DNA from 2 places in the Halomonas sp. TP35 genome. Region 2 is predicted to be linked to the other one. Evidence: predicted binding sites of a transcription regulator. Region 2 holds the regulator's gene; the other holds the start of a gene.
The links. Region 2 encodes LexA, which represses DNA repair genes until DNA is damaged. Its sites were predicted from a motif close to TACTGTNTANNTANACAGTA; they were not measured.
Positions count from the first base shown of each region.

Region 1: ACT3RU_RS11615 (LexA family protein) is a predicted target of LexA. The motif match lies at 5,490-5,509, and genes of this name have one in related genera.

Region 1 is NZ_JBQSUZ010000009.1:5,920-13,769, reverse strand. Features, by position in the region: gene ACT3RU_RS11645 (hypothetical protein) at 1-269, opposite strand, end outside; gene aroC (chorismate synthase) at 330-1,421, opposite strand; gene prmB (50S ribosomal protein L3 N(5)-glutamine methyltransferase) at 1,435-2,394, opposite strand; gene ACT3RU_RS11630 (Smr/MutS family protein) at 2,589-3,155, shown strand; gene ACT3RU_RS11625 (patatin-like phospholipase family protein) at 3,213-4,235, opposite strand; gene ACT3RU_RS11620 (alpha/beta fold hydrolase) at 4,277-5,176, opposite strand; gene ACT3RU_RS11615 (LexA family protein) at 5,533-5,976, shown strand; gene ACT3RU_RS11610 (Y-family DNA polymerase) at 5,973-7,274, shown strand; gene ACT3RU_RS11605 (sodium-dependent transporter) at 7,454-7,850, opposite strand, start outside.
Region 2 is NZ_JBQSUZ010000017.1:27,337-35,186, reverse strand. Features, by position in the region: gene nagZ (beta-N-acetylhexosaminidase) at 1-595, opposite strand, end outside; gene ACT3RU_RS15555 (L,D-transpeptidase) at 673-1,200, opposite strand; gene ACT3RU_RS15550 (TetR/AcrR family transcriptional regulator) at 1,178-1,855, opposite strand; gene lexA (transcriptional repressor LexA) at 2,120-2,797, shown strand; gene purU (formyltetrahydrofolate deformylase) at 2,905-3,759, opposite strand; gene ACT3RU_RS15535 (ribonuclease J) at 4,053-5,630, shown strand; gene moaE (molybdopterin synthase catalytic subunit MoaE) at 5,697-6,152, opposite strand; gene moaC (cyclic pyranopterin monophosphate synthase MoaC) at 6,156-6,956, opposite strand; gene mobB (molybdopterin-guanine dinucleotide biosynthesis protein B) at 6,962-7,522, opposite strand; gene ACT3RU_RS15515 (uracil-xanthine permease family protein) at 7,573-7,850, opposite strand, start outside.

The DNA.
Region 1 (7,850 bases), on a different contig from region 2:
CTGCTGGCATTGCCTGCCTGGCGCAGCATATCCAGCATCATCTGCTGGTAAGTCCCAAAGTTGGCCAACCCTTGAGAAAGCCCCTGCTGCATCATGGGCTGCTGCAAAAAGGGGCGTATCAAACTCATGGGGTCATACCCTTCAGCACCCGACTCCATTTGCCGCTGAATATTTTCCAGCAGGCTTTGCTGGAATGCCTCTACATCAGGAAGCCCCAATGCTTGACGAAATTCATCCGGGGTCAGATCAAACTCAACGTTAATCTTCATGGGTTACTCCTCAGCCATCTTCCTTGAGTGTAGCAGCGTTACGCCAAGCCGTACGCCGCTTTAACGCTGCGCTAAACGTGGTGTGTCAACGCTAACCTCACCGTTCTGCCCGCGCTGGCGCAGCCAGTGGTCAAGCAACGTAATCGCCATCATGGCTTCGGCAATCGGTGTGGCGCGTATCCCCACGCAAGGGTCGTGGCGGCCTTTGGTAATCACCTCGACCGGCTGGCCGTTAACATCAATGGAACGCCCAGGCGTCGTAATGCTGGAGGTTGGCTTAAGCGCCAACCTGGCCACAATCGGTTGCCCACTGGAAATACCGCCCAATACGCCACCAGCATGATTGGACAAGAAGCCTTCCGGTGTCATCTCGTCGCGGTGTTCGCTACCGCGCTGGGCAACGGATTCAAAACCTGCGCCAATCTCAATACCTTTTACCGCATTAATACTCATCAAACCGTGCGCCAGCTCAGCATCCAGGCGATCAAACACCGGCTCACCCAGACCGACCGGAACACCCTCAGCGACCACGGTAATCTCGGCCCCTACGGAATCCTGGTCACGGCGCAACTGATCCATATACGCTTCAAGCTCGGCTACTTTGGTGGGATCGGGGCAGAAAAACGCATTCTGCTCGACGGCCTCCCACTGCTTAAACTCAATTTTGATGGGGCCCAGCTGACTCATATAGCCACGAATTTGTACGCCCTGGGCGGCCAGATACTTCTTGGCGATAGCACCAGCAGCTACCCGCATGGCGGTTTCGCGGGCGCTTGAGCGGCCGCCGCCCCGATAGTCACGGTGGCCATATTTATGGTGGTACGTGTAGTCCGCGTGGGCGGGGCGGAACTGGTCCTTGATTTTCGAGTAGTCTTTGGAGCGCTGGTCGGTATTCTCGATCAGTAGGCCAATGGAGGTGCCGGTGGTTTTGCCCTCAAACACGCCCGATAAAATCCTCACCTGATCAGGCTCTTTGCGCTGCGTGGTGTGCCGAGAGCTACCTGGACGACGACGGTCCAGGTCGCGCTGTAAATCCTCTTCACACAGCGCAAGCCCTGGTGGGCAGCCATCTACAATGGCGCCCAGCGCAATGCCGTGGCTCTCTCCAAAAGTGGTAACGGTAAACAGCTTGCCAAAACTATTGCCAGACATGGGCGTTCATTCCTTACGCAAAAGACGCCGCATGGGCGTCGAGTTCATCGGCGCTCAAAGCAAATACGCCTTGGCCGCCGCGCTCGAAGTCAAGCCACAGGAAAGGTACGTCGGGAAACGCAGCCTCCACATGGCGGTCAGAATTGCCCACTTCTACAATCAGCCAACCTGTATCGCTTAAATGGCTGCGCGCCTCGCGCAAAATACGCCGTACAATATCCAAACCATCTTTACCGGCACCCAGTGCCAGCGCGGGCTCATGGCGGAACTCAGCAGGCATGGTAGCCAAATCGCGCGCATCGACGTAGGGCGGGTTGGAAACAATCAGGTCAAAGCGCTGGCCTTCCAGCCCGTCAAACACATCCGAGGCTACCGCCCGTACCCGGTCACCCACGTCATGGCGGGTAATATTTTCCCGAGCGACGGCCAGCGCATCCTGGCTAATATCGGCAAGCGTAACTTCGCAAGTAGGCAAATAAAGGCCGGTTGCAATGCCGATACAGCCAGAGCCGGTGCACAAATCCAGCACGCTTTCCGGTGGTTCTTCCGGGAACCAGGCCGAAAACCCGTCTTCGATCAGCTCGGCAATCGGCGAGCGCGGAATCAGCACTCGCTCATCAACATTGAAGGGGTGGCCTGCAAAAAAGGCCTCGCCCAGCAGGTACGGCAATGGCTGGCGGCTGGTTACCCGCTTCCGGGTCAGGGCGATAATACGCAGGCGCTCAACAGGCAAAAGCCGTGCTTCCAAAACGGCGGGGTCGACGTTCCAGGGCAGATGAAGTGCCCCCAGGCAGAGCGCAACGGCTTCATCCCAGGCAGACTCGGTGCCGTGGCCATAGTGCAGCCCAGCCAGATAGAACTCGCTGGATACCCAGCGCAGATAGTCGCGTAGTGTAAAAAGATCGCTCACCAACGCCGTATCCGGCAACGAAAGGGTTGAGTGAGAGGTCTCAGCATTGAGGTGCGTGGTCACAGCGACTCCTGATAAACGAAAACCATCCATGCAGCCACATGCGGCTACACTCATTGATAAAGAAAAGATTGTACCTGTAAAGATTGTACCTTTGACGCCGCCCGGTTCACAGCGCCGCTCAGCTCGCTATACTGTCGGCACTTTATATGCTTTCTTGTTTTACTCTTTCTTCCTTTTCACACTTTGAGCTTGATATGACGCGACGCCACCTGCCCAACGATGACGATATCAGCGCTTTTCGCCAGGCGCTGCAAGCAGCGGGCGTACGCCGTATTGCACATAATCAAGCCGACCCCGGCAAGCCCAAGCGCAATGATGAAGCCCAACAGGCACGGCGTAATGCGGCAGTTCAAAACAGCACAGTACAAGCCAGCGGCCGCACATCGGATGGCCGGGTCGAGGCCGTGCGTCCGTCTGAGTACCTTGAGTTTAGCGTGCCCGATTTACCCTGGCGTACCTTCAGCCAGTTAAAGCGTGGCCAAACCGAGTGGCAGGCGGGGCTTGACCTGCACGGCTACACGCTTGAAGAAGCCCGCGCGGAGCTTGAAAGCTTCTTGCGCGATGCGTCAAGCCAAGGGCTGCGCTGCGTGCTGGTGGTTCACGGCAAGGCGTGGGGCACCACTTCAGATTTTCCGGTGCTTAAGAGCCACACCAATACCTGGTTACGCGAATGGCCGGGGGTGCTGGCCTTTTGCTCGGCCATTGATATTGATGGCGGCACCGGGGCGGTCTATATACTGCTGCGTAAGCGCGGGGCGTAACGCCGCTCAACCACTCTCTTCACTGCTCTACTGGCACTTTTCCAGTGGCTCGCTGCCTCACTCTGTCGCATCCGAGGCAATGCTGGGAATGCGCCGCTCAAGCGCCTCATCGGCCAAGTGCCGCCCCAGGCGGATCAAGTCTTTGGCGCGATGAAACTCATACGTGCTGCATACCGTCTTGGGAATCTCGATCAATATATCCGGCGGGTAACCGGCAATTTTGTATTTTGCCAGGGCCGCTTGAGTAATATCAAACGACTCTAAAATCATATCGAGCTTGCTCCACTCGCGCTTGCCTCGCGTCTCAACGCTCTCTTCAGCGCTAGCTTCCACGCCACTGCTCTCTTCACTGCTGCCAAGCCCCTCCCATAAACGCAGGGTGGCTTGGCGCACGTCACTCATCCAGCCGCCAATTTTTTCATCACGGTCACGCTCTAGCGCCGTTCGGCTGTCATTTTCCTCGTGCTCACAGGGCAGGAGTTCTTCCAGCGATACCGGCTGCGGGCTATGTGCCGTTACGTTAATCGCAATGACCAGGTCTGCTTCGTGGGCAGAAATAACCGGCATGATAGGCAGCGGATTTAGCAATCCTCCATCGACCAACACTTGGTCGCCAACATTGACCGGCGTAATGACGCCAGGAATGGCGATAGAGGCACGAATGGCGCGCAGTAACGGGCCATTTTGAAACCACACTTCGCGCTGACGAACCAGGTCAGTCGCCACCGTTGTTACCGGAATAGGCAAATCCTCAATGAGCACATCGCCTACCAACGCTTCCAACTTGCTCATCACCTTATTGGCACGCATGGCGCCCATCGGGCTCCAGGTCACATCCACCAGCTTTAGCACGTCCAGATAATCGAGATTACAGACCCACTCGCGATACTCGGGCAGTTTGCCAGAAGCGTAGATGCCGCCTATCAGCGCCCCCATGGAGCATCCCGATACTGAAATAATCTCAAAACCTCGCGCTTCCAGGGCTTCAATGACACCAATATGGGCATAACCGCGCGCCCCGCCGCTACCCAATACCAAAGCCACTTTTTTCCCGCTACCCGCATGCGTCAGCTGATTCATTGGTTATCCTTATTGCGCCTGAGCCGACCGTACTAACGGCCTTACACGGCTGCTCCCCAGTGGGCGGTGGCGAGTTCCGCCACAGCGGCAACCGCTTTAGATTCTAAATGTAGATGATGCCCGCCAGGCAACACATGGCGGGTCAGATCGTTAACCGCCAAGCGCGCCTGCTCGGCCCAGGCACGCTTTCCTAAAATACCCTGCTCGCCTTCAATCAGTAGTACCGGCGCCTGAATACACGCTAACAGCGCCAGCACCTGCTCAGGGGTAAAGCGCACCAGAGAGGGTTTTAGCAGTCGACTATCCGTACGCATTTGTAGATAGCCATCGGCAGTTGCTTGCGTATTACGCTCAACCAACGGCATCGCTGTTACGCTATCCAGCGTGGTGACGCCACCGGCTACCCTCGCGGCAACCGCACTTTCGATATCAGCATAGCGTGGTGGGCGGGAAAGCGGGCGACGATGGGCAATAAGCCCTTTGCACAACTGGCTGGCAGTTTCTTCCGCAGGCGTATTCAATGCCCCCAGCCCGTCAATCAAGGTTAACCGGGCAATACGCTCTGGCATGGCGGCGGCCAGTAGGCAGGCAACCGCCGCACCCATGGAGTGCGCCAGTAAAGAAGCCTGTTCAATACCCAGCGCGTCCAGCGCATCAAGCACGTCGTGGCAGTAATCCCACAACGCATAGTCACTTCCGAAAGCGGCATGCTGGGAGTGCCCATGGCCGCGAAAATCAATGGCTACCACGCGGATATCCAGTGCATCTGCCAAGAGCGGAGCCAAGCGGCTAAAGCTTGCCGCGTTATCCAGCCAGCCGTGTAGCGCCAGCCAGACAGGTGCATCCGCGCGGCCCCAGCCCAGTGCGGCCAAGCGCCCTTGCGCAAGCACCAGCGGTTGCGCAGTGTGTCGAGACGCGTGCTGGAGTGTCGGTTCACGCATACATTGTTTTCCTGATGAAGTGGTCATCTCGTTGGCAAATAACGCGACGCCTTTAATGTTCCTGAATTCAGCTTTCAGGCAATGTCTGGATGACGGTATCAGTAACAAACGTTACCATGCCAGGCGCAATTCTTCCGCCGCTTTTCCCCAACCCTTGCTAATGGTGCTGCCATGAAACCACGCCGCGATACACGCGCCCGTAACCTTGTTTTTTTTATTGCTGTTGTTAGTGCCATAGTCGTGGGGTTGTGGCTAGCGCGCTAGGCTTGCCTAATCGCCGCTCAACGCTTGCAATTTAAACCTCACGAATAAATACTGTATATACATACACATTACATTCAGTGAGGATGCCGACGATGTCGTTGCCTCCATCGACGCTCGTGCCCACCTTGCCGTTAACGTCTCAGCCGCTGCCTTTTTCATCGTTACAAGGCCGTGCGGGCTTTAGCGGCTTTCCATCACCAGCGCAGGATTACGAACCGCGTACGCTCGATCTCAATACGCGGCTAATTAAAAACCCTACCCAGACGTTCTACCTTTCAGCGGCTGGTGACAGCATGGAAGGCTGGGGGATTTTTGATGGCGACCTGCTGGTCGTTGACCGCAGCATTAAACCTCGGCTAGGGCATATCCTGGTTGCCATGTTTGAAGAGGAAGTGCTGATCAAGCGCTACGCCCTCTATCAAAATACGCCGCATCTCTGCTCCGCGCATCCTCACTACCCGCCGCTTCCTTTGGAAGGCACCGAGTGCCAGCTATGGGGAGTAGTGCGTGCCGTTATTCATGAGTATGTCCGATGATCGGCCTGGTCGATGCCAACAACTTTTACGTCAGCTGTGAGCGTGTGTTTGATCCTGCACTGGAAGGCAAACCGGTTGGCGTTATGTCGAACAACGACGGCTGCATCATCGCCCGCTCTGCCGAGATGAAAACCATGGATATCCCCATGGGCATGCCATCGTTTAAGCTCGAAAGCCTGCGTAAGCGTGGTGACATCTACCTCAAGTCATCCAACTATGAGCTGTATGGCGATATGTCGGCCAGGCTGTGCCAACTGCTGCGCGATACCTGCCCAGCCGTGTCGCCGTACTCCATCGATGAAATGTTTATTTACCTGGAGACGTTCAGCAACCAGCAGTGCCAAACCCTGGGCGAATGGCTGCGTCGGCGGATCCGGCGCCATTTAGGCCTGCCGGTATGCGTTGGGCTGGCCCCTACGCATACGCTGGCTAAGCTTGCCAATCACCTGGCCAAGCAGGCGACTCACTATCAAGGCGTGTGCCTGCTGACGGGAAAAGATGCGGCAACGACCGCCCTGCTTAAACAGACACCGGTGAGCAGCGTATGGGGCGTTGGGCGCCGGATTGCTGAGCGGTTAGCGATCAGCAATATTAATACCGCCTGGGACTTGCGTGAGGCTGACCTTCGGCTACTGCGCAAACATTTTTCGGTAGTGCTGGCCCGCACAGCACTGGAACTGCGCGGTACGCCCTGCCTGCAGATGAATGCGCTGGATCAACCGCGCCACCGCATTATGACGTCGCGCTCATTCGGCCAATCAACCGGCAGTAAAACAGAAGTACATAACGCGTTACGCCAACATGCCCAGCGCAGCGCCGAAAAACTCCGTCAGCAGCGCAACCTAACGCGAGCCGTGATGATTTTTTTAAACACCAACCGTCACCGCCGAGACCAACCCCAGTATTTCCCCCATGCCATGGTGCCCCTGCCCTCACCCAGCGACGATACGCGCACAATTCTTGAGGCCGTTCACCAAGGGGTTGAACAGGTTTACCGACCAGGCTACCGGTTTATGAAGGCAGGTGTGATGCTGCTGGATCTGGTTGATGCCGAGCAGCACCAGCTCTCGTTGCTACATCAACCGCCGCGGAACCGATACCCTTACTTAATGGCCACGCTGGATAATATCAATCAGCGCATGGGGCAAGGCACCATCAGCTTTGGCATGACGGATGCCGATGCCGCCTGGCAGCTACGCTGCGGGCACCGCTCAGGCCGCTACACCACACGCTGGGATGAGTTGATGAAGGCAGGCACTCATCCTGGTGCTATCAAGCAATCTGCTTTACGCAAGTAACCACTGCTATCTCAACTCCTGTCTCAACTACGATCTCAGGAAGAAACTCAAACCACCCTTACTGGCGGGGCTTACCACAGGCGGGAACGATTCAAGGGAAGTCTATGCACATTGCCAAACGCCGCTGGATGAGCCGTCACTCATTGCTCAGCAGCAGCGTTGGTTGTCGGGAGAAACCGTTAGCGTGTCGTTAACGCCTGACGCAGGCGAGGGCTCAACCACTCGCCCAACGCCATCATGATCAGCAGGATAGCCAACAACCACGGCCAATGAACTGAAAAGGTAACGGTAAACAGCCCTAATGCATCAGCGAAAATAACCAAAATACCCAGCGGGCTGACATAACGCACCATGGCAAGCCATAGCGTATAGGGCAGAGGCGAGAGTCCCAGCTCGTCGCGGAACGTTTCACTCTTCAGGACAAAGCCTGCCAGTATGACGGTGCCTAACCCACCCAACGGCATCATCCAGCGTGAAGTGATGTAGTCCAGCCAGTCAAAGAAGGTCTTGCCTGCCAACGTCCAATCAGCCCCTAGGTTAAAGGAGAGCATGGCAGCAGTACTAATCAGCCAAAGA
Region 2 (7,850 bases):
CGCGTTGTTTAATTGCCTCCATTGAACGCTCATCAATGGGCAGTGCGACATGGGAATCCGCGGCTACGCCGCCGTGGCCAGGGAAGTGCTTACCCACAGCGGCCATGCCCGCCTGATGCAAGCCCTCAACAAAAGCGGCGCCTAATTGAGCAACGTGCTCTGGGTCACCACTGAAACTACGGTCGCCAATGACGCTAGAAATCCCGCTATCCACATCAAGCACTGGCGCAAAGCTGATATCCAGCCCACATGCGGCCATTTCCATGCCAAGCAACCAACCTGCGTCTATGGCGAGAGAGCGGCCTTCTTCCGGGTCTTGGGCATAACGCTCGCCAATCCGGGCCATGGCTGGTAAGCGGGTAAGCCCTTGTTTGATACGCTGTACGCGGCCACCCTCTTGGTCAACCGCCAATAAAAGATCGCCCCGTATGCGCCTTATATCGCTACACAGCTTGCGCACCTGGTAGGCGTCTTCCACATTACGGGCAAACAAAATCACGCCACCGACAGCGGGTTCAAGCAGCAAGCGCTTTTCAGCATTGGATAATTCAGGCCCTTCCAGGTCGAGCATGACCGGGCCAATAGGTTGAGTCATTAGCAGGGATCCAACAAAAGGGCCGATGATTTTAGACGATCAACGCACAGAGTCAAAAAAGCCTCTGCATAAGGCCACTACGGACGGCTGCCATGTAGCCAAACAGGCGTTCCAGGCACGGCGCGCTCAAAGATATAAAGCAGGTCCTCATTGCGCATACGAACACAGCCATGTGAAGCAGGTTTGCCCATCGGTTGGTCGGGCGGCGTTCCGTGTACATAAATATAGCGGCGCTGAGAGTCGACGGAACCTGCGCGGTTAAATCCTCGCTCTAACCCACAAAGCCATAAAATTCGCGTCAAAATCCAGTCACGTGTCGGATGAGCGTCGGCCAAGTCACTTGAGAAAATTTCACCGGTAAAACGCCTGCCTCTAAATACGGCATTGACCGGCTGTTCGTGGCCAATTGCCGCGCGAACATAGTGCCAGCCATGCGGTGTTTGGCCGCTTCCATCTTGCTGGCCAACGCCAGCGCGTCCAGTAGAGATAGCGCACTCAAAGCCTGGTGTTTGACCCTGCCACCAGCGCAGGATTTGTGCGCTGGTATCAATTTCGATCCAGCCGTCTTTTTTAGGTGGCAACTCAGCTAACAGGGGCGTTCGCATGCTGCGCTCCTTCAACCTCTTGCGGCAGTGGAGCATTCATGGCGGCAACGACCACAGGACGCAGGCGCCGCACTAAATCACGCACAGTCACCTGCTCCTGATAGTCCTTGGAGGCGATATCACGTAGCGCATCCAGCCCTGACAAGGTGAATATGACCGTACCCAACATAAAGTGCAGCCGCCAAAAACGCTCGGCATCGGGTAAATCAGGGGTCGCCTTACGCACAAGCCCGGTAAAACGGGTAAACACATCCCCATATTGCTCTTGAATATGGCGCCGTAAATGCCCTTGCGCTTGACTATAGGCTAACCCCAATAAGCGCATAAAGACTTTCAAACTATTGCGTTCAGCAGGCACCGCTAGCACCGTGGTGGCCATTGTTTCAAGCAGCTCTTCCAGGGGGATGGGGCTATCGACATAGCGGGCTTCAAGCTCATCGAGCGCACCATGAAAACGCTGAGTAAACGGGTCTAGATAGCGTGAGAATACGGCTTGGATGAGGGCTTTCTTGGAACCAAAATGATAATTAACGGCCGCCAGGTTTACCCGCGCTTTACTGGTGATGTTACGCAGTGACGTTTCAGCAAAGCCACGCTCTGCAAACAGCACCTCAGCGGTATCCAGGATGCGCGACACCGTGTCAGATTGTGCCATTATGGCCTCCGAAGAAACGAGTGTTTAAAACATGACAGAATAGTAAGTCATATCTTAATCAGGCTCAATCACCCTTATTAGCCGATTTTTTATTTGGTTACCCTGCGCATTAGCGTTAATTCAAACGTCTTACCGGTGACAGTCAGTGTTTTAACAAGCTGCTTTTTTAACCATGTACTGGATAGAGCAACATACTGTATACTTAAACACATACTGATCAAGCAGACAGATACCGACTGTCTTTTATTGTTTATGGAGTTTGGTATGTCGCGGCCACTCACAGCACGTCAGCAACATGTTTTTGATTTTATAGTAAAAACCATGGGTGAATTCGGCTACCCTCCCACCCGCGCCGAAATTGCCAAGGCCTTGGGCTTTAAGTCCCCCAATGCCGCTGAAGAGCATTTACGTGCTCTTGAGCGTAAAGGCGTGATCCGGATTATTCGCAATACGTCGCGGGGAATTCGCCTCCCCAACCAGGAAGCGCAGGACGTTAGCGAATTACCCGCCACCGCTGCGGCCAACAACAATGATCTTCCGCCGATGGGCTTGCCGGTTATTGGTGAAGTTGCCGCTGGCAGCCCGATCCTTGCAGCGGAGCATATTGACCGTTACTGCCCGCTACCCGCGGAATATTTCACCCCTAAAGCCGACTATCTCCTGCGGGTACGCGGTTTATCCATGAAGGATGTGGGTATCCTGGAAGGCGATTTACTAGCGGTGCACCGCACTGATCGTGTACGTGACGGGCAAATCGTCGTTGCGCGGCTGGAAGATGAAGTAACCGTAAAACGCTTTCAACGCCAAGGGCATCAGGTAATGTTGATTGCAGAAAACGCTGATTTTGCACCGATTGAAATCGACCTGCGAACCCAATCACTGGATATTGAAGGCGTAGGTGTAGGCGTCATCCGTGGCGGTAATGGCCAAGCGCTGGGCTAATAATCCGTTTGCGTAAAATCGGATTTTAAAAGCATCAAGGGGGTGGCCCTTTTCATGACCACCCCCTTGTTTTGTTACTGATTCAGCTTCAACAGTTTTTAAAACGCTTAGCTAAAGACCACCGTCTTATTGCCGTGGATCAAAACGCGGTCCTCCAGATGCCAGCGCAGGCCTCGCGCCAGTACGGCTTTTTCTACATCGCGTCCAAAGCGAACCAGGTCGGTTGGCGTATGGCAATGACTCACGCGATGAATATCCTGCTCAATAATCGGCCCTGCATCCAACTCCTCCGTCACGTAGTGACACGTCGCGCCAATCAGTTTTACACCGCGCTCATAGGCCTGATGATACGGTTTGGCACCGGCAAATGAAGGCAAGAAGCTGTGGTGAATATTAATCACCTGCCCAGCATAGCGCTCACACAACGACGGGGGCAGAATCTGCATGTAGCGCGCCAATACAATACAGTCCGCTCGCGCGTTATCGATAAGCTCCTGCACCTGAGCAAACGACGCTTCCTTATTATTCGGGTCCACCGGCACATGGTGATAAGGAATTCTGTACCACTCAGCGATTGAACGCATGTCTTCGTGATTAGAAATCACACCGGCTATGTCGCAATCCAGCTCACCTGCCTGCCAACGGTAAAGCAAATCCACCAGGCAGTGAGACTCACGAGAGACCATGAGTATGACTCGCCGACGCTTTTGGGTATCCATCAGCGCCCACTGCATGGAAAACTCTTGAGCAATTGGCTCAAAGGCGCTGCGTAATGTTTCAACGGACATGCCAAGCGAATCGGCCAATATCTCATAACGCATAAAAAAGCGGCCTGTTTGCAAGTCAGAATGCTGACTGGCTTCAGTGATAGAGCCGCCTTGTTGAGCAATAAAACCAGACACACGGGCAACAATACCCACCTGATCGGGGCAGGAAACGACTAAACGATAATAATGAGACATGTGAAGTACTCTTGACGAACTACGAAATACGAGTGACTTAGCGTAATGGCGCAGCAAATAGCGGCTAAATAGCAACGTCGTAAATAACGGCCGCCTAGTGTACCGGAACCCCGTTAACGAAGCACCGTTATCTAATGTCGGGGGTCATTGTTAGCCGCCCCTGCCTTCCCGTATAGTTAAGACATTACTTTTTAGGCTTTTCATAACCGATGCATCCACCACGCGTTCAACTTCGCCCTCGCCGCCGCCCTCCCCTGCGCCTACTACCGCTGGGTGGGTGTGGTGAAATTGGCATGAATCTAACGCTGTATGGATACGACGATCACTGGATCGCGGTCGACTGCGGCATGATGATTCGCCAGGATTTGCCTAACTCGCCCCTTCAGGTACCTAACCTGGGCACCGCCGAGACGCTGGGCATAACACCCCAAGCGTTATTTATAACGCATGGCCATGAAGATCACATTGGCGCGGTTGCTTGGCTATGGCCCAAGTGGAACTGCCCTATCTATGCCACCCCACTTGCGGCAGGCCTCTTACGCGCAAAATTCGCTGAACACCAACTAAGTAGCGCCGCGATTAAGATTATCGAGCCGGGCGAAGCAATGGAAACGGCGCCCTTTTCGGTGCGCTATTTGCCGGTTACCCATTCGATCCCTGAAAGCTGCGCACTGGTCATTGTGATGGGCGACTACCGCATAATGCACACAGGGGATTGGAAGCTGGACCCAGAGCCGCTGATTGGCACGCCCATCAACGCGGCGCAATTTCGAGCGCTTGCCCCGATTGATTTAGTAGTAGGTGATTCAACCAATGCCCCTCTGCCTGGCCACTCCAGCAGTGAAGGCGATGTGGCTAAAGCGCTCTCTAAAACACTGAATGAATGCAAGGGCCGCGTCGTGGTCTCCTGCTTTGCAAGCAACCTGGCACGCGTATTAGCCATTGGCCGGGCGGCTCATCAATGCGGCCGTCGGGTCAGTTTGATGGGACGATCCATGGAGCGCATGGTGAGCATTGCACGCGGGCTTGGCTACATGGATGACTTTCCAGCGCTTGTCCCCCCTCATGATTTGGGCTATTTGCCCCCCGATGAAGTGGTGATTATCGCCACAGGTAGCCAGGGTGAACCTCGTGCAGCACTGCAACGACTTGCTCAAGGGCGCCATCCGTTTATTGACCTTGAGCCTGGCGATAACGTCATTTTCTCTGCCAAAGCTATCCCCGGCAATGAACGCCCCATTGATCAGCTCAAAAAACGTTTGGTCCAACTTGGGGTCACGATCTTTGATGAGGTTAATCATCCTGAGCTGCACGCCACCGGCCACCCTTCGCAAGAAGAACTCGTCAAATTCTACCAGTGGATCAGACCCAAATATTTGATCCCCGTGCACGGCGAGGCGCGCCATCAGCAGGCCCACCAAGCGATTGCAGACTCCTTGGGCATCAGCGCACCTTTAGCACCCGTTAATGGCGACATGATCGTTATGGACCACTTGGGACTGCGCTGCGAAGCCCGCCACCCTCAACCGCCCTGTATCGTTAATCAGAATAGCGTTGTGCCGCATCCAGGCCTGGATGCCACCAAAACCACGACGCGTCGAGGCAGTTTATTTCTCGCCTTGCCTGTTGCGGCCAGCGATACAGGATGGTGGCGCATCGGTCGCTTGATGCTGGATAGCAGCAACGCCAGCCCACTCGATGAAGATAGCTTTAGCGAATGGCTGGACAATCAGTTGGAGGAGATTAAAGCGGATACGCTGGCTGATTTGCGCTTTGCGCTACAGCCACGCTTGATTCATTGGTTGGCGGACCACATGCAGCACATGCCCGAGGTTCACTTACAAATAATGGCCGCGGAAGCGCCTCTATAAACGAAACGAGGCGTAACCGCATCCTTTAGAACGCAGCACACTCGCTAGGCGGGTACTGTAATCGTCTTATGCCCAGCGCTCGGCATCTTGCCAATCGGTAGCGCGTTCTTTCACCCAATACTCACCCTGTGTGGAATGCTCCTTTTTCCAGAACGGCGCTTGGGTTTTTAAAAAATCCATAATAAAGTCACACGCTTCAAATGCTTCGCGCCGGTGAGCGCTCGCCACCAGCACCCTAACGATGGGATCACCCGGCGCCAGGTAGCCCACCCGATGAACAATATAAACCGCTTGGAGCGCCCAGCGCTGCCACGCCTGTTCACCTATCTGCTCCAGCGTACGCTCTGTCATGCCGGGGTAGTGTTCCAGGGTAAGTCCGGTGACATCAGGCGACTCGTTAAAGTCCCGAACCAACCCTGTAAAACTGACAACCGCGCCAATATCGGTTCGCTGAGTGAGCGTAGATGCATAGCCATCGCCTAATGAAAAAGGCGCTGACTGGATTCGGACCTGGATATTCATCAATTAACCCCCTGTCACGGGTGGAAAAAAGGCGACTTCATCCTCGTCTGTAATCCGTGCGCTATCGTTAGCCATCACCTGGTTAATCGCACACAGCGTCCGCTGGTCGGTGAGCACGCTAAATCGCGTATCACGCTGGCTCAGCGCAGCCTTCAAACCCGCAATATCACGGCTCGGCACCTGGTCCAAGTCAAGCACCGTATCACTCACACCGACACGTTCACGCAGCTCGGCTAAAAACTTCACCCGAACACAGGGCGAGGCGCAGCGTTCGCCTAGTGTCACTTCGCCTGCCGTCCCTTCTCCCGTCACAATGGGGGCTTGCGGGCGAGCACTGCGCTGATAATCACCACGTACGCCGCCGCGTTTGCTTTCAAGCTGAACAGCGTCGATACACATATCCTTATCGACGGCTTTACACATATCGTAGAGCGTTAAACACGCGACCGACACCGCGGTAAGCGCCTCCATCTCAACACCCGTACGCCCATTTAATCGACACAGTGCCGTCACGTGGACACAGCCCTGCGCAGGGTCGATATCAAATTCAATGGAGACTTTGGAAAGCGCCAACGAATGACATAAGGGAATCAATTCATGGGTACGCTTCGCGGCCTGAATACCGGCAATACGGGCCGTTGCAATGACATCGCCCTTGGGTAACTCGCCATCACTTAGCAGCTTCAGCGTTTCTGGCTGCATTAAAATCCGCCCCGAGGCGACGGCCTCACGACGTGTTTCGTGCTTATCACCCACATCGACCATATTAGCTTCACCACGCGTATTGAGGTGGGTTAGCTGCATGTTTATCACCTATGTTTTAAAAATGTGCCATTGGGTTGAGTGCTCGCCCACGTACGCACCCAGTGAGTAATTGCATCGATATCATTAAGGTTTAGCAGGGTAATCCGGGGGTCAAGCTCAACCGGTGGTTGGTCATCAAGTGCCACCGCCTGAATCGTCGCATCATGAAGAATAGACGGCTCTCCAATTCCCTTACGATACAGCACAAGTTTGGGAATGGGCCATGCTTTGAATCCTTCGACGATAACAAGGTCTGGCTCATGGTAAGCCATCATCGCCAGCAACGCTGCCAGGTCTGGCTCATCCTGCCCCGGCGTTTCCTGCATCAGCGCAAAACGTTCCCGTGAGGCGACCAGCATCGGTGCCGCCCCGGCGCTACGCAGCTCATAGCTATCTTTACCGGGTTTATCCACTTCAAAGCTGTGATGGGCATGCTTTATGACAGCTACCTTTAGCCCTGCCTGGCGCAACCGTGGCAGCAACTGCGTTAGTAGCGTCGTTTTTCCCGTTCCACTCCAAGCGACAACGCCGAGTACGGGAAATGCAGTGGCTACATTACTTACCATATACATGTCTCCTTCCCTGGTAATGAATCCTGATAAGGACGAGGGAGCTGTTACTCCCCTTCGCGCTCACGAGGCAATAGCCAATTCAATACGATTCCTACGAGAGCCGCCAAGCTTACGCCCTGCAGGGTAAACTGACCTCCCCCAAATTGCATGCCGCCAATACCAAACACTAAAATCAACGACACCACCACCAGATTGCGTGGCGCAGTTAGCGACTGACCCGCACGTACTAGCGTATTCATTCCGACGACAGCAATCGAGCCAAACAGCAGCGTCATAATGCCGCCCATTACCGGACCTGGAATCGTTTGCAACAGTGCGCCCA